DNA from 4 places in the Halomonas sp. B23F22_3 genome. Region 4 is predicted to be linked to each of the others. Evidence: predicted binding sites of a transcription regulator. Region 4 holds the regulator's gene; each other region holds the start of a gene.

Region 1 (4,049 bases), on a different contig from region 4:
CCTGCTCCTTGGTCTTCTTGCCCGACTGGATGACGTTGCGGAAGTAGCGGTGCGAGAACGAGGGCTCGATGCCGTTGGAGGCGTTGTTGCCCAGCGACAGCGAGATGGTGCCCGTGGGGGCGATCGAGCTGTGATGGGTGAAGCGCGCGCCGTGCTCGGCGAGCTGAGCGACCAGCTCCGGCTCCACCTCGGCGACCTTCTGCATATAGCGGCTGTAGCGGGCGTGGAGGATGCGGCCCGGCACCTTGTCGCCGATCTCGTATGCCGTCTTCTTCTTTTTTAAAAAATCGCGCATCATCCGCGGGGTGATCTCGTAGTCCTCGGCGAGCGCCGGCGCCACGCCCTTCTCGCGGGCGAGTTCCAGCGCCTGCTTCCAACCCTCCAGGGCCAGGTTGCGGCTCACCTCCTCGGTGAAGGCCAGCGACTCCGGCGAGCCGTAAGGGATCTTGAGCATGGTCAGGGTCGAGCCCAGGCCCAGGAAGCCCATGCCGTGGCGGCGCTTGGCCTCGATCTCGCGGCGCTGGCCGGGCAGCGGCAGGCCGCTGATCTCCACCACGTTGTCGAGCATGCGGGTGAAGATCGCCACCACCTGGCGGTAGCGCTCCCAGTCGAAGCGCGGCTTCTTGCCGAAGGGATCGATGACGAAGCGGGTCAGGTTCACCGAGCCGAGCAGGCAGGCGCCCTCCCGGGGAAGGGGCTGCTCACCGCAGGGGTTGGTCGCCCGGATCTCCTCGCAGAACCAGTTGTTGTTCATGCGGTTGACCTGGTCGATCAGGATGAAGCCCGGCTCGGCGAAGTCGTAGGTCGAGGCCATGATGGTGTCCCACAGCTCGCGGGCCTTGATCACCTCGACGATGCGACAGGCCACGCGCCCCTCGTCATCGACGGTGTAGCCCTCCTCGATCACCGGCCAGTCGCGGTAGATCAGCTCGCTCTCCTCGACGTCGTCCTTCTCGCCCTCGTGGAGGGGGAAGGCCAGCGGCCAGTCGGCATCCTGCTTCACCGCCTCCATGAACTCGTCGGTGATCAGCAGCGAGAGGTTGAACTGGCGCAGGCGGCCCGCCTCGCGCTTGGCCTCGATGAAGCTCTTCACATCGGGATGGCCGACGTCGAAGGTGCCCATCTGGGCGCCGCGGCGTCCGCCGGCCGAGGCCACCGTAAAGCACATCTTGTCGTAGATATCCATGAACGCCAGCGGGCCGTTGGTGCCGGCGCCGGCGCCGAACACGAAGGCGCCCTTGTGGCGCAGGGTGGAGAACTCGTAGCCGATGCCGCAGCCCGCCTTGAGGGTCATGCCGGCATCCACCACCGAGTCGAGGATGTCGTGCATGGAGTCGCGGATGGTACGCGAGACGGTGCAGTTGATAAGGCTCACCGCCGGCTTGTAGGCCTCGGCACCGGCATTGGACATGATCCGCCCCGCCGGGATGGCGCCGTTCTCCAGCGCCCAGCGAAACTTCGGCAGCCACGCCTCGGCCTGGTCGCCCTCCACCGCCGCCAGGGCCTTGGCGACACGCTCCCAGGTGGCATGAACGTCCTTGTCCACGGGGTGGCCGTGACGGTCCTTGAGGCGATACTTGGCGTCCCAGATATCGCGGGACGGCACCTGCAGGGGCACCTCGTTGGAGGTCTTGACGGCCTTGGCGGATGTGCTCATGTCGGGGGTCTCCAGAGCGGTGTCAGGGTGAGTCGATATCAATATCAATAGAACAGTCGGGCCCGCCCGGCGCCGGCGGGCCGCGAGATCAGCGATCGCGCGCCGTGAGACGCTCCAGGCGCAGCAGCCACTCGCCGAGGCGCCCTTGGGCGAGGCCCTCCTCGCGCCCGTCGAGCAGGTTCTTGACCGTCAGGCCAAGCTCGGTGTCGCCCTCGATCAGCAGGCGACGCTGGAAGAACAGGCTGTCGGGATCCTCGCGCCGGGTGGCCAGGCACAGGAACTCGCGCCAGCCGCCGCGGATGGTCGCCTCGCCGGGCTCGCGGCAGAGCAACAGGCGCTGATCCGCGAGACTCAGGGTCAGCGTCACGCCGAGGTCCTCGACGGTCAGGCTGATCCGACGCCCTTCCAGGGCATCGAACTCGCCCTCCGCGAGCGGCTCGGCGAAGGTGCGGTTGAGCAGCGGCTCCACCAGCCGACGCTTGACGCCCAGCGGCACCCGGGGGTCCAGGGCGCGGATCAGGCGGCTCGGGGTGGGCGGACGCACAAGCGACAACGGCGGATGGGGCAGAGACATGAGGATTCTCCTGATGACGTCGAGGCGGCTGGGCCACCGAAGCGCTCATCCTAGGGGGCATCTAAACCGCCTGCACTGACATGCGTCAAGGCGTCGCCAGCACCGTGCTCCCCGAGGGCTGCGTACCATATATAGACCACTGGAAAGACTCAAGCACAAGATGTGCAAGAATCGCCTCAACGCACGCGATCACGCCGCGGGGCCGTTCGCACCGCCCAGGCCCCGCCGCGACGCGGCTCCAGCGAGGCGGCGGGGTGCTCGTCGCCGGAGGAAGTGGCGGCGCCGGCAGGCTGCCTGATCCCCCCGCCCTGCCCCAGGCGCTGTCCTGCCGATATCTGCCTCACTCTCCCCCGGCCGCCCCGGTTTTTCCCCGGTGCTGACGCGATCCTTGCCCGCCTTGCTCGCCCCGGATCGGGCATCAACGTTGACTCACCATCTATTAAATATATTTTATGTTTTATTGTGGTGCATAGATTTGTGCGGTTTTGAAGGGATTTCGCATCAAAACCATGCCCAATCCCTGCATGACCCATGCGCTTGCTGCATAATGGTGCATTGGCATATAGTGCGTGGAACCTTTTTCCACTGCATAGGAATCGCCCCATGCCCTACGTGCACGACACCCTCGAGGCCCTGCGCAAGAGCAGCCCGGCCCAGACCGAGTTCTACCAGGCCGCCGAGGAGGTGCTCGAGTGCCTGCGCCCGCTCTTCGAGCGCAGCCCCCACTACCTCGACCACAACATCATCGAGCGCATCGTCGAGCCCGAGCGGCAGATCATGTTTCGCGTCTGCTGGACCGACGACGAAGGCAAGGTGCAGGTCAACAAGGGCTATCGCATCCAGTTCAACTCGGCCCTCGGCCCCTACAAGGGCGGGCTGCGCTTCCACCCCAGCGTGACCTCGGGGACCATCAAGTTCCTGGGCTTCGAGCAGATCTTCAAGAACGCCCTCACCGGCCTGCCCATCGGCGGCGGCAAGGGCGGCTCGGACTTCGATCCCAAGGGGCGCTCGGACGCCGAGATCATGCGCTTCTGCCAAGCCTTCATGAGCGAGCTCTACCGGCACATCGGCCCGACCACCGACGTGCCGGCCGGCGACATCGGCGTGGGCGCGCGCGAGATCGGCTTCCTCTACGGCCAGTACAAGCGCCTGACCGGCCGCTACGAGGGCGTGCTGACCGGCAAGAGTCTCAACTGGGGCGGCTCCATCGGGCGCAAGGAGGCCACCGGCTACGGCGCCGTCTACTTCGCCGAGAACATGCTCGCGGCCCGCGGCGAGACCCTCGCCGGCAAGACCTGCCTGGTCTCCGGCGCCGGCAACGTGGCGATCTACACCATCGAGAAGCTCCTTGAGCTCGGCGCGATGCCCGTCAGCTGCTCCGACTCCCGCGGCACCCTGCATGACCCGCGCGGCATCGACCTGGCGCTGCTGCGTGAGCTCAAGGAGGTCCAGCGCACCTCGCTGGAGGCCTACCTGGCACAGCACCCCCAGGCCCGCTACATCCCCACGGGCGACTACCCGGCCGATGGCCACGCGGTGTGGCGGCTCGAGGGCGAGGTCGCCTTCCCCTGCGCCACCCAGAACGAGCTGACCGAGGCCGACGCGGAGACGCTGCTGGGCAACGGCGTGACCTGCATCAGCGAGGGCGCCAACATGCCCTCCACCGCCGCGGCGGTGGATCGCTTCCTGGCGGCGAAGATCGCCTACGGCCCCGGCAAGGCGGCCAACGCCGGCGGCGTGGCGACGAGCCAGCTGGAGATGGCCCAGAACAGCAGCATGGAGCAGTGGCCGCTGGAGAAGGTCGACGCCAAGCTCAAG
Region 2 (4,049 bases), on a different contig from region 4:
CGACGTAGGCTGGTGCACATTGTCATCCAGCAGCCAGCAGGAAGTCCGCCAATGAAACACTTCATGCAGGCCGCGCTCGAGGAGGCCCGTCAGGGGCTCGACGAGGGCGGCATCCCCATCGGCTCGGTACTGGTGCATCGCGGTGTCATCATCGGCCGCGGCCGCAATCGCCGCGTACAGCTGGGCAGCGCGGTGCTGCATGGCGAGATGGATGCCCTGGAGAATGCCGGGCGCCATCCCGCCGAGGTCTACCGCGAGAGCACGCTATACACCACGCTCTCGCCCTGCGCGATGTGCAGCGGTGCCATCCTGCTTTACGGCATCCCCAGGGTGGTGATCGGCGAGAACCGCAGCTTCCTGGGCGAGGAGGCGCTGCTCAGGGAGCGCGGCGTCGAAGTGGAGGTGTGGCAGGATCCCGAGTGCATCGCGCTCATGGAGGCCTTCATCGCGGCCTCGCCCGCGCTGTGGCACGAGGACATCGGCGAGTAGCACCTGCCCGTCAGGGCAGGGCCAGACGCTCTTGATCCGGGTCAAGTCGGCCGGGTGCTGCTAGCTTGGGAGGAGCTGCTTCCGGGGTGATGCCTCGATGCCGTCCAGCAGGATGCCCGGGAAATCGCGGCCGCTCGTTCGGGCATGCCCGGCGCAGGGTCTCCAGCCGCCAGGGCGCGTGCGCCCGGTATGACGCCCTTCCTGTCTACGCGGACAGACGCTGCCAGGACCTTCATCTTGTCGACTCGCCGTCTTTCCGGGCCATTCCTCCGCATACACTGTGCCCAATGAGACTTCCATTGCCGCGCGCCGTCTTCTTCGCGCTGGGCGCCGCGATGATCGGGCTCGTGGTCGTGCCAACCGAAGAGGCATTTGCTCGCGGTCTCAGTACTTCCGAACTCGTCACCGGGCGCCTCTTCTGGGCGCCGTGGCCGTCATGGGCGTCTGTCGCATGCAACGCGGCAGGGCGTCTGGCCGGCGAACCCCTCGGGACCATCTCGCGCTACTGCGTAACGGCCTGCTCATCGGGTGGGCGACCATTTTCCTGTACAGCCTGGCGCTCGAGACCAACGACGTGACCCCCGTGATCATCACCCTGGTCGGCACGTCTGCGGTCGTCGGTTTCCTGGTGGAGACCTCCGGGCGTCTGCGCCTCGAGCATGTCTTCATTCTCACCTCTGTTCTGGTGGCGCTGATCGCCACGGTGCTGTCGGCGCACAACGCCCATGCACAGGTCTCCTGGACGCTCTGGGCCGCCGTGGTGAGTGGTGCGATCTACGGCCTGCTACCTGTGCTGCTGAGAAGTTGGCAGGCTGCCGACGACCTGACTTCCGTTGGCTGGTACCTCGCCTACGGGTGCATCATCGCCGCCACCCTCGCGCTGCTCACCACCGATACAACGATCTCGGCCTTGCTGGAAGCCGCCGGGAACGGAGATGTCATCCTTGCTGGCGTGGTGGGCACCGGCTTGGGTTACACGCTCCTCCAGCTCGGTGTGGCGCAAGGCGATGGCGGCGAGTCGCTGAGTCCCGGGGTGGCGGGCGTTCTTTACGGCTTCGAGCCGATCACGGCAATAATCGCGGCGGCGCTCTGGCTGCGACAGCCGATCTCGCCCGAGACGATCTTCTTCAGCGGCGCCTTCCTGATGCTGGCGTTCTCGGCAGGATCGGTCCTCAAGGCGAAAACGCCATGAACCCTGGCCGTTTGATGGTCATGCCGATGCCCCGACGCCTCGCCGTCGTCGGGGCTGTTCAGGCATCGCTGGTCGCGGCAACCCGCTAACGGACCACGGGTCCCGTCCCTCGGGCCCAGGGAGGCACTCCCTGGTGGCCTGCTCCTGGCTGCATGGCGGCCCCGGGGAGTGGCGATTCGCCTTTGATATGGATCAACGCGGGGAAGCAGGGCGAGGCTATATTTATTGTTGGCGAGCCCTCACCGGCGAGCGTGCCGGTTACTCCCGGCGTGTTCTCTCCGGCTTCCCCGCTCGCTCCCCACAAGATTCGATCACGAGGAGTCATCGTCATGGCCAAGAAAGCACCCAAGGAGGTTCCGGTCTCGAGCGAGTCGTCTGCCCAGCCGTCGGAATCCCGGGGGATGAGCCCGTTTCGCGAATTCGATCGGCTGCTCGACAGCTTCTTCGATCGGGGCCGCATGCCATCGCGCTGGGAGCATCCCCTCTGGGAGCGCTTCGCCGCCTTCGAGAAGGGCATGCCCAAGGTCGATGTCATCGATCGAGACGCCGAGGTGGTGGTGCGTGCCGAGGCCCCGGGCTTCGAGCGCGAGGAGCTCGATGTCTCGGTGACCGACGGCGCGGTGACCATCAAGGGCGACCACCGTGAGGAGAGCAAGCAGGAGGAGGGCGAGTACTTTCGCTCCGAGATCTCCCGCGGCTCCTTCACCCGCACCGTGCCCCTGCCCGGCGAGGTCGATACCGACAAGGCCGAGGCCAGCTTCAAGAACGGTGTCCTGGAGCTGACGCTGCCGAAGCTCAAGCGCGCCAACCGCCGCAAGGTCGAGGTCAAGTAGCCCGGGGCCGAGCGTGCCCTACTCCATTCGATCAGCCCATCAGGTCAGCACATAAGGTCAGCCCATCAGGTCGCGCAGCCGCTCCACGGCCAGGAACAGCTGTCGCCGCGGCTGCGCGCCTTCGAGTACCCCGGCGTGCTCGCCATCCAGCGAGAAGCGCAGCCCCGGCACGCCGCCGATGCCGAGCTCCCCGGCGAGGCGTTGATCGGCCAGCACCTGCTCGCGGTAGTCGCCCGCGGCGAGCGCCCCGTGCAGGGCCGTGCCGTCGAGAGCCAGGTCGTCGGCGACCCCAGCTAGGGTCTCGGGGTCGGCCAGGTCCAGGCTCTCCTCGAAGAAGCCGCGAAACAGCGCCGTGCGCATCGCCGCGCCGGCATCTGGGCGCTCATGGGCCTGATCGACGGCCCAGGCGCTGGCCTCGTGGGCGAGCCGCGAGCGAGGCTGCCGGCGGGGCAGGCGCAGGGTCATGCCGCGCTCCGCCGCCATGGGGAAGACGGCCCGTTCCCAGACATCTTGCAGGTAGTCGCCATCGGGGTCGAGGGTCGGCTCGGGCGCGGGGCGCAGCTCGAACGCGCGCCAGTGGATCGCCACCTCGCCCGCGAAGCGCTCGGCCAGGGCATCGAGCTCCGGCGCCTCCAGGTAGCAGAACGGACAGACATAGTCGCTGAAGACATCGAGGGTGATGCGCGGTGGGGTCATCGGGGCCTCCTGTGGCGATGTGGCAAGGCCCACTAGGGTAACAGCGAGCGGGCGGCCGAGCTTGGGGTCAGGGGATCGTCGCCCGGGACCGCGACAAGGTGTCGACTGGAGCGGCGCGGGCGCCGGGTGTAGGCTTGCCGCCTTTCTCTTCATGCACAGGACATCTTCGATGAGCGATCTGCCCAACTGCCCCGAGTGCGGCTCCGAGTTCACCTACGACGACGGCATGCAGTACGTCTGTCCGGAGTGCGGCCATGAGTGGTCGAAGGACGCCGCGGCGGCGAGCGAAGAGGCGGCGGTGATCCGCGATGCCAACGGCAACCCGCTGGCCGACGGTGACACCGTGACCGTGATCAAGGACCTCAAGATCAAGGGCTCCTCCTCGGTGGTGAAGGTCGGCACCAAGGTCAAGAACATCCGCCTGGTCGACGGGGATCACGACATCGACTGCAAGATCGACGGCATCGGGCCGATGAAGCTCAAGTCGGAGTTCGTCAAGAAGGCCTGAGGTCAGTCCCGGATAGACGCTCTCGGCAGGCAGTTCGGCAGGCTCTCGCGCAGCGAGTGGGGCAGGATTTTCAGGTCGCGAAAGCCGCCGACATCCTCGTCGGCGACGTTGTCGGCCTGCATCAGGATCACCTGATCGAGGGTCAGCGGCGCCCCGGGGAGTCGGTGGGCGAGGGCAGCGATGAGCCGCCACGCCAGGAAGGGCAGCGGTACCAGGGGGCGCGAACGCTCGAGGTGGGCGAGCAGCGTCTCGAGGATCTCGCGGTAGCTCATCACCTCGGGGCCGCCGAGCTCGAAGAGGCATCGCGGGCTCGCGTGCCGACCGGTGAGCT
Region 3 (4,049 bases), on a different contig from region 4:
GGCATGGCCACCAGCGGGAAGACCGCGTTGTTGACGCCGGTGGGGCGCTCCGGATCCTTGTAGAAGCTCAGCAGGTAGGTATAGATCCAGTCCGTGCCGCGCAGGCGCGCCTCGAGGGTCAGGTCCGGCGGCGGCGCGCCGAACCAGCTCTCGGCGTCGCCGCTGTCCATGGCGATGTGCATCTGGTCATTGAACTTCAGGGCGTCCGAGAAGATCAGGTTATCCTCGACCAGCCCCTGGGGCATGTCCAGATCCTGGGCCGCGCGGGAGAAGCGCTGATGCTCCATGGAGTGGCAGCCCATGCAGTAGTTCACGAAGAGCTTCATGCCATTCTGCAGCGACGCCTTGTCCTCGAGGTCCGGATTCATCTCCTCCAGGTGGACGCCCCCGCCCCCGGCGGCGAACCCGACCATCGGCACCAGCGCGAAGAGCAGTGCGAACAGTTGCTTTTTCATTAGCCAGTCACCCTTTCCGGAACGGGTTTGGTCTTCTCCAGCCGGGTGTAGATCGGCATCAGCAGGAAGAAGGCGAAGTAGAGCGCGGTGCACAGCTGGGCGACCAGGGTCCGCGTCTCGGTGGTCGGCAGCACGCCGAGCACGCCGAGGATCACGAAGCTGATGGCGAACAGCAGCAGCATCACCTTGGAGATCCACCCCTTGTAGCGCATGGAGTTCACCGGGCTCTTGTCGAGCCAGGGCAGCACGAACAGGATGGCGATCGCCGCCCCCATCACGATGACCCCGAGGAACTTGGCGTCGAGACCGAACAGGCTGAAGGTGATCGCCCGCAGCATCGCGTAGAAGGGCGTGAAGTACCACACCGGCGCGATGTGATCCGGCGTCTTCAGCGGGTTGGCCGGCTCGAAGTTCGGCTTCTCGATGAAGTAGCCGCCGCCTTCCGGGAAGTAGAAGATCACCACCGCGAAGACGAACAGGAACACGGCCACGCCGACGATATCCTTCACCGTGTAGTACGGGTGGAAGGGAATGCCGTCCAGCGGCTTGCCGGTCTCGTCCTTCTTCTTCTTGATGTCGATGCCGTCGGGGTTGTTGGAGCCGACCTCGTGCAGGGCGATGATGTGCAGCACCACCAGCGCCAGGATCACGATGGGCAGCGCCACCACGTGCAGGGCGAAGAAGCGGTTCAGGGTGATGCCGGAGATCAGGAAGTCACCACGCACCCACTGCGCCAGGTCCGGGCCGATGGCCGGGATGGCGGAGAACAGCGAGATGATGACCTGGGCACCCCAGTAGGACATCTGGCCCCAGGGCAACAGGTAGCCCATGAAGGCCTCGGCCATCAGCGCCAGGTAGATGGTCATGCCGAAGATCCACACCAGCTCGCGGGGCGCCTTGTAGGAGCCGTAGAGCAGGCCGCGGAACATGTGCAGATAGACCACGACGAAGAAGGCCGAAGCCCCCGTGGAGTGCATGTAGCGGATCAGCCAGCCCCACTCCACATCGCGCATGATGTACTCGACGGAGGCGAAGGCGCCCTCGGCGGAGGGGTTGTAGCTCATGGTCAGCCAGACCCCGGTGAGGATCTGGTTGACCAGCACCAGCAGGGCCAGCGAGCCGAAGAAATACCAGAAGTTGAAGTTCTTCGGCGCGTAGTACTTGGACAGGTGCTCCTGCCACATCTGGGTGGCGGGGAAACGGTCGTCGACCCAGCGCATCACGCCGCTTTCCGCCTTGGCCTTGTTCGGATTACCCATCAGGCAGACTCCTCATCTTCGCCGACAGTGATCAGCACATCGCTGTCGAAGCGGTAAGGTGGCACTTCGAGGTTGGTCGGCGCCGGCACGTTGGCGAAGACGCGCCCGGCCAGGTCGAAGCGTGAGCCGTGGCAGGGGCAGAAGAAGCCGCCGGGCCAGTCCCCGACATCCACGCTGCCAGGCTCCGGCCGGAACAGCGGCGAACAGCCCAGGTGGGTGCAGATACCGATCAGCACACCGATCTCAGGCTTGATGGAGCGCAGCGGCCCCTCCACGTAGTCCGGCTGCTGCGGCACGCTGGAATCCGGATCCGCCAGTTCCGAGGCCTCGATCGCTTCGGTGCGCTCGATCATCTCCGGCGAGCGGTTGAGGATCCACACCGGCTTGCCGCGCCATTCGACGGTCATGCGCTGCCCGGGTTCGAGCTTCGACACATCCGCCTGAACGGGCGCGCCCGCCGCTCTCGCCCTGGCGCTCGGCTGCCAGGAAGCTACAAAGGGGACCGCAACCCCGACGGCACCCACCGCACCCACGACGGTGGTGGCACCTACGAGGAAACGGCGCCGACCCTTGTTTACGCCGTTATCTGCCATTTTCAGATTTCTCCCATCGACTTACCCGCTGTTCCATCACGAGCAGTGAATCCCCCGCGACCACGGATATCAAATGCGCACTATGTTAAAAAATCGCGTCGCCCCGCACAAGGAAAGGTTCCCCGTACGCGGCGCAATCCGACGACAAATTCTTGATCCGAAACAAAAAACGCCCAGGTCGCAGGACCTGGGCGTTTTCGAGCGGCAATACGTGCGTATCAGCGCTTGGAGAACTGCGGGCGACGACGCGCCTTGCGCAGGCCGATCTTCTTACGCTCGACCTTACGGGCGTCACGGGTGACGTACCCGGCTTCGCGCAGCTGACCGCGGAAGTCCTCGTTGTAATCCATCAGGGCACGGGTGATGCCGTGACGGATAGCGCCGGCCTGGGCGCTGCCGCCGCCGCCCTTGACGGTGACGTAGACGTCAAACTGGCCGAGGGTCTCGGTCAGCTCGAGGGGCTGACGGACCACCATGCGGCCGGTGACGCGACCGAAGTACTGGTCCAGATCGCGGCTGTTGACGGTGATCTTGCCGGTGCCCGGCTTCAGGAAGACGCGCGCGGTAGAGGTCTTGCGGCGCCCGGTACCGTAATACTGCTGTGTCATGGCGAAGACTCCCTCAGATGTTCAGTTCTTGCGGCTGCTGGGCAGCGTGCGGATGCTCGGTGCCGGCGTAGACCTTGAGCTTCGAGTACATGGCACGACCCAGGGGACCCTTCGGCAGCATGCCCTTGACGGCGGACTCGATGACACGCTCCGGTGCGTGGGCGATCATCTTCTCGAAATTCATGGAGCGCAGGCCGCCCGGATAACCGGTGTGGCGGTAGTAGGTCTTGGCGTTGACCTTGTTGCCGGTGACCTTCACCTTCTCGGCATTGATCACGACGATGTAATCGCCGGTATCGACATGCGGGGTGAACTCCGGCTTGTGCTTGCCACGCAGGCGGCGAGCGATCTCGGTGGCCAGGCGACCGAGTGTCTTGTCCGCAGCGTCGACGACGAACCAGTCGCGCTGGACGGACTGCGGCTTGGCAGTGAACGTCTTCATGGGTGAATCACCATTAGGATGTATTGGGTTCTGTTGCCGGATGGCCGGCATCGAACCGTCCCTATTCTTCTTGGTTGCCTCGCCCCGAGGGGACGCTGCAACGGTCGAGCGAGCGCGCATTCTACACGACCCGCGCCCCACAGGGGAAGAGGCATCAGGGCTTGTGCGGCAGCGCCAGATAATCGTGGGACTGCATCTCCTGCAGGCGCGAGAGCGTGCGCTGGAACTCGAACTCCAGGCGCCCGTCGCGATAGAGCTCCTCGGCCGGCACCTCGGCGGACATCAGCAGCTTGACGCCCCGGTCATAGAACTCGTCGACCATGTTGATGAAGCGCCGCGTGCGGTCGTCGGTCGCCCCGCTCATGCGGGTGACGTTGGAGACCAGCACGCTGTGGAATTCCCGCGCCAGTTCGATGTAGTCGTTCTGGCTGCGCGGCCCGTCGCAGAGCTCGGTGAACTCGAACCACACCACGTCGTCGTGCAGCCGGCGGGTGTGCAGCACGCGGTGGTTGATCTCCAGCGGCGCACCCTCCTCGCCCTCGTGGCCGGCGATCTCGCGAAAGCTGCGGGCGAGCTCCGTCTCGGCCTCGGCATCGAGCGGGGCGTGGAAGATCTCGGCGCGCTCCAGCACGCGCAGCCGGTAGTCGACGCCCGAGTCGACGTTGACCACCTCGCAGTGACGCTCGAGCAGG
Region 4 (4,049 bases):
TCAGTTCGAGGACCTCGAAGGCCCCGCCTACCGCATCCTCTTCGACGAGGACGAGAACGATCGCCCGCGCCAGCCACGCCAGCCGCGCGATTCGTCCGACGCCGATCCCGGTGCCGACGCGCCTCGCGACGAGGACCGCCGAGACGACGGCCGCCGCGACTGATGGATCCCACCGGCCTCGACCTTCCCCCGCTGGCGGCGGCCTTCGTCTTCGGCCTGCTCGGCGGCGCCCACTGCATCGGCATGTGCGGCGGCATCATGAGCGCCCTGACCTTCGCCGTGCCGCCCAGCATGCGAAGTCCGGCCCGCCTCTCGGGGCTGCTGCTCGGCTACAACCTGGGCCGCATCACGAGCTACATGATGGCCGGCGCCCTGGCGGCGGGGCTCGGCACGCTGATCGCCCTGAGCCCCCAGGCGCGCCTGGGACTGCAGGCGCTGGCCGCGGTGATGCTGATCCTGATGGCGCTCTACATCGCCGACTGGTGGAAGGGGCTACTCAGGGTCGAAGCGGTCGGCAGGCGCCTGTGGCGTCACCTCGAGCCCGTGGGGCGGCGCCTGATGCCGGTGGTGCGGGTGCCCCAGGCATTCGCCCTGGGCGCCGTCTGGGGCTGGCTGCCGTGCGGCCTGGTCTACTCGATGCTCGCCTGGAGCCTGGCGATCGCCGACCCCTTGCGCGGCGCGACCCTGATGGGCGCCTTCGGCCTCGGCACCCTGCCGGCCCTGCTGGCCACCGGCCTCGCCGCACGCCAACTCGGCGCCCTGATCCGCCATCCGGCCACCCGCACCCTGGCCGCGCTGTCGATCATCGCCTTCGCCCTCTGGCAGTTGTGGACGCTGCTGCCCGGCGCGTCGATGCACTGAGCGCCGATCGCGGCTTCGCTTGACGCAGCTCAACGCGCCGCGACGGGGGCCTCGCTAGCATGAAGGCATGTTTCCCTCCGGAGGGCCGACCATGCCCGCTCGCGCGTTTACCGCATCCGGTAGCGAGGCCCCCTTCGCGGCGGCCTCGCCGGCCCCCGCCTATGCCTTCTACCCCACGCCCCAGGCGATGGGCGAGCACATCGGCGCCGAGGAATATCGCCGGGCACTCGAGCACAGCAACGCCGCGGCGCGCCCACTGTCGCTCTACGTCCACCTGCCCTTCTGCCAGCAGGCCTGCTTTCACTGCACCCGCCGGCCGGTCACCACCTCGGATACCCGCCTGGCCGAGGCGTATCTCAGCCGCCTCGACCGCGAGATGGTGCTGACCGGTCGCCACCTGGACGCTGGCCGGGAGATCCGCGCCCTGCAGTGGGGCGGCGGCACGCCGACCTTCCTGACCCTGGACCAGATGGGCGACCTGATCGATCGTCTGGATGCCCGCTTCCGGCTGGCCGGCGATCGTGACCGGGAGTACCTGATCGAGATCGACCCCCGCGAGGCCGATGTCTTCACCCTGCGTCATCTCGAGGCGCTGGGCTTCAACCGGCTGAGCCTCGAGGTGCTCGACCTGGATCCCGAGGTCCAGCAGGCGATCAATCGCCAGCAGGGTCGCGACCTGACCGAACAGCTGCTCGACGAGGCGGACCGGCTGGGCTTCACCTCCGTCAACCTGAACCTGATCCTCGGCCTCCCCCGCCAGACCCGCGACGGCTTCGCCGCCACCCTGGAGCAGGTGATCGCCATGGCGCCGTCGCGGCTGTCGCTGTTTCACTACCACCACCAGCCCGAGCGCTTCCCCCGGCAGCGTCGGATCCGCCCCGAGGACCTGCCCGCCCCGCAGGAAGTTCAGGGGATGCTGCAGGCGGCCATCGAGAGGCTCGCGGCCGCAGGCTACGTGCACCTCGGCCACGACCGCTTCGTGCGGGGCGATGACCGCCTCGCCCAGGCCCTAGAGGCCGGGCGCGAGCGCCACGACCTGGTGGGGCTGGGGGTGATGGCGGTCTCCCGACTGGAGGCGCTGCACGTGCGCAACCCGCAGCGGCTCGAGGCGTACGAGGCGGCCCTGGACCGGGGCCAGCTGCCCACCGCCGGCGGACACCGCCTGAGCCTGGACGACCGGCTGCGCAGCGCCGCCATCGAGCAGCTGACGTGCGACCTCCATCTCGACCTGGCGTCCCTCGGCGACGCCTTCGGCCTTGACGCCACGGCCCACCTCGCCGAACCCCTCTCACGCCTGGCACTCGCCGAGGGAGAAGGGCTGGTGGAACGCCATGGCCAGCGACTCCTGGTCACATCCGCCGGTCGGCTGGTGGTCAGACAGCTGGCCAGCGCCTTCGACGCCTACCTCCCCGCGCCATCGCCACGGCAGGCATCGCCTACCTCCTAAGGGGTGCTTTGCCAGTGGGCGACAATCCCCCATACTATGACCTGAGTCATCATTCATGGAGGAGAGCATGCCCGACTCAGCGACCGTCAGGCGCCGTCCCCTGTTGAACGAGACACGCTGCCAGACCTGCAGCCTGAGCTCGCTCTGCCTGCCGCTGGCACTCGAAGTGAAGGACATGGACCAGTTCGAGGCCATCATCCGCCGTCGACCGCCGTTGAAGAAGGGCGAGGCGCTGTTTCGCCAGGGCACCCCGTTCACCAGCGTCTTCGCGGTGCGCTCGGGGAGCCTGAAGCAGGTGACCACCGAGGGCAGCGGCGAGGACCAGCTGACCAACTTCTACCTGCCCAGCGAGCTGGTGGGCCTCGACGGCATCGACGAGGAGCGCTATCCGGGCACGGTGGTAGCGCTGGAGACCACCACGGTCTGCGAGATCCCCTTCGATCGCCTCGATGCCCTCTCCGAGTCCCTGCCGGAGCTGCGCGGCCAGCTCTACCGCAGCATGAGCAAGGAGATGCGCGACGACCGCCGCATGATGCGCCTGCTGTCGCGCAAGACCGCCGACCAGCGGCTGGCGACCTTCTTCACCAGCCTCTCCGACCGCTTCCGGCGGCGCGGCTACTCGCCCTACAGCTTTCGGCTCTCCATGTCGCGGGCCGACATCGGCAACTACCTGGGGCTCGCGGTGGAGACCGTCAGCCGTATCCTGAGTCGCTTCCAGTCCCAGGGCCTGGTGGCCGTCTCCGGTCGCGAGGTCAACATCCTCGACCTGGAGGCGCTGATCGAGGTGGCCGAACAGGAGGGCTGCCGCTAGGCGCCACGCCCGTCCCGACACGAAAAACCCCGGCGACCGAAGAGGTCACCGGGGTTTTTTTCATGCTCGCCTATTGGGCGATCTCACGTTGCTGAAGCCCCTTGATGACACGAAGTGTCACCGCCGCGGATCAGGGCTCGTTGTGCAGCGCGATGCGATCGGCATTGACGCGCGCCTGCTTCTCCTCGAGGCCGGCGAAGTCGAAGAGTTCCCGGTCGGCCAGCTGGGAGGGTGCCACGTTGGTGACCGCCTTGAACATGCTCTCGAGCCGCCCCGGATGCTTGACCTCCCACTCGGCCAGCATCTCCTTGACCACCTGGCGCTGCAGGTTCGGCTGGGAGCCGCAGAGGTTGCAGGGAATGATCGGGAACGCCATCCAGCGGGCGAACTCGGCGATATCGGCTTCCCGGCAGTAGGCCAGCGGCCGGATCACCATGTTGCGGCCGTCGTCGGAGAGCAGCTTGGGGGGCATCGCCTTGAGGCTGCCGCCGAAGAACATGTTGAGGAACAGCGTCTCGAGGATGTCCTCGCGGTGGTGCCCCAGCGCCACCTTGGTGGCCCCGATCTCCTCGGCGAAGCCGTAAAGGGAACCGCGCCGCAGCCGCGAGCAGAGCGCGCAGGTGGTCTTGCCCTCGGGCGTCTTCTCCTTGACCACCGAGTAGGTGTCGCGCTCGAGGATGTGATACTCGACGTCGAGCCTGTCCAGGTACTCGGGCAGCACGTGCTCGGGGAAGCCGGGCTGCTTCTGATCCAGGTTGACCGCCACCAGGGAGAAGTTCACCGGCGCGTTGCGCTGCAGGCTGCGCAGGATCTCCAGCAGGGTGTAGCTGTCCTTGCCCCCGGAGAGGCAGACCATCACCCGGTCACCCTCGTGAATCATCCCGTAGTCGATGATGGCGTTGCCCACCTGGCGACGCAGCCGCTTCTGCA

Evidence for each region. Region 4 encodes FNR, which switches genes on or off when oxygen is low (the NO sensors DNR and NnrR bind a similar motif). Its sites were predicted from a motif close to TTGATNTANATCAA; they were not measured.
Region 1: a site for FNR is predicted at 2,307-2,320, ahead of ubiT (ubiquinone anaerobic biosynthesis accessory factor UbiT). Genes of this name have one in related genera too.
Region 2: a site for FNR is predicted at 1,864-1,877, ahead of ACGTNG_RS14140 (Hsp20/alpha crystallin family protein). Genes of this name have one in related genera too.
Region 3: a site for FNR is predicted at 2,460-2,473, ahead of petA (ubiquinol-cytochrome c reductase iron-sulfur subunit). Genes of this name have one in related genera too.

What each region holds. Positions count from the first base shown of each region.
Region 1 covers NZ_JBIEKG010000003.1:424,036-428,084, reverse strand. The annotation lists gene ACGTNG_RS08370 (adenosylcobalamin-dependent ribonucleoside-diphosphate reductase) at 1-1,657, opposite strand, end outside; gene ubiT (ubiquinone anaerobic biosynthesis accessory factor UbiT) at 1,746-2,231, opposite strand; gene gdhA (NADP-specific glutamate dehydrogenase) at 2,835-4,049, shown strand, end outside.
Region 2 covers NZ_JBIEKG010000005.1:441,298-445,346, reverse strand. The annotation lists gene ACGTNG_RS14150 (nucleoside deaminase) at 52-489, shown strand; gene ACGTNG_RS14145 (EamA family transporter) at 1,073-1,681, shown strand; gene ACGTNG_RS14140 (Hsp20/alpha crystallin family protein) at 2,011-2,514, shown strand; gene ACGTNG_RS14135 (DsbA family oxidoreductase) at 2,572-3,210, opposite strand; gene ACGTNG_RS14130 (zinc ribbon domain-containing protein YjdM) at 3,380-3,718, shown strand; gene ACGTNG_RS14125 (complex I NDUFA9 subunit family protein) at 3,721-4,049, opposite strand, start outside.
Region 3 covers NZ_JBIEKG010000005.1:277,874-281,922, forward strand. The annotation lists gene ACGTNG_RS13315 (cytochrome c1) at 1-455, opposite strand, end outside; gene ACGTNG_RS13320 (cytochrome b) at 455-1,714, opposite strand; gene petA (ubiquinol-cytochrome c reductase iron-sulfur subunit) at 1,714-2,307, opposite strand; gene rpsI (30S ribosomal protein S9) at 2,526-2,915, opposite strand; gene rplM (50S ribosomal protein L13) at 2,929-3,357, opposite strand; gene zapE (cell division protein ZapE) at 3,512-4,049, opposite strand, start outside.
Region 4 covers NZ_JBIEKG010000004.1:341,976-346,024, reverse strand. The annotation lists gene ccoS (cbb3-type cytochrome oxidase assembly protein CcoS) at 1-163, shown strand, start outside; gene ACGTNG_RS10775 (sulfite exporter TauE/SafE family protein) at 163-861, shown strand; gene hemN (oxygen-independent coproporphyrinogen III oxidase) at 953-2,308, shown strand; gene fnr (fumarate/nitrate reduction transcriptional regulator Fnr) at 2,376-3,119, shown strand; gene ttcA (tRNA 2-thiocytidine(32) synthetase TtcA) at 3,250-4,049, opposite strand, start outside.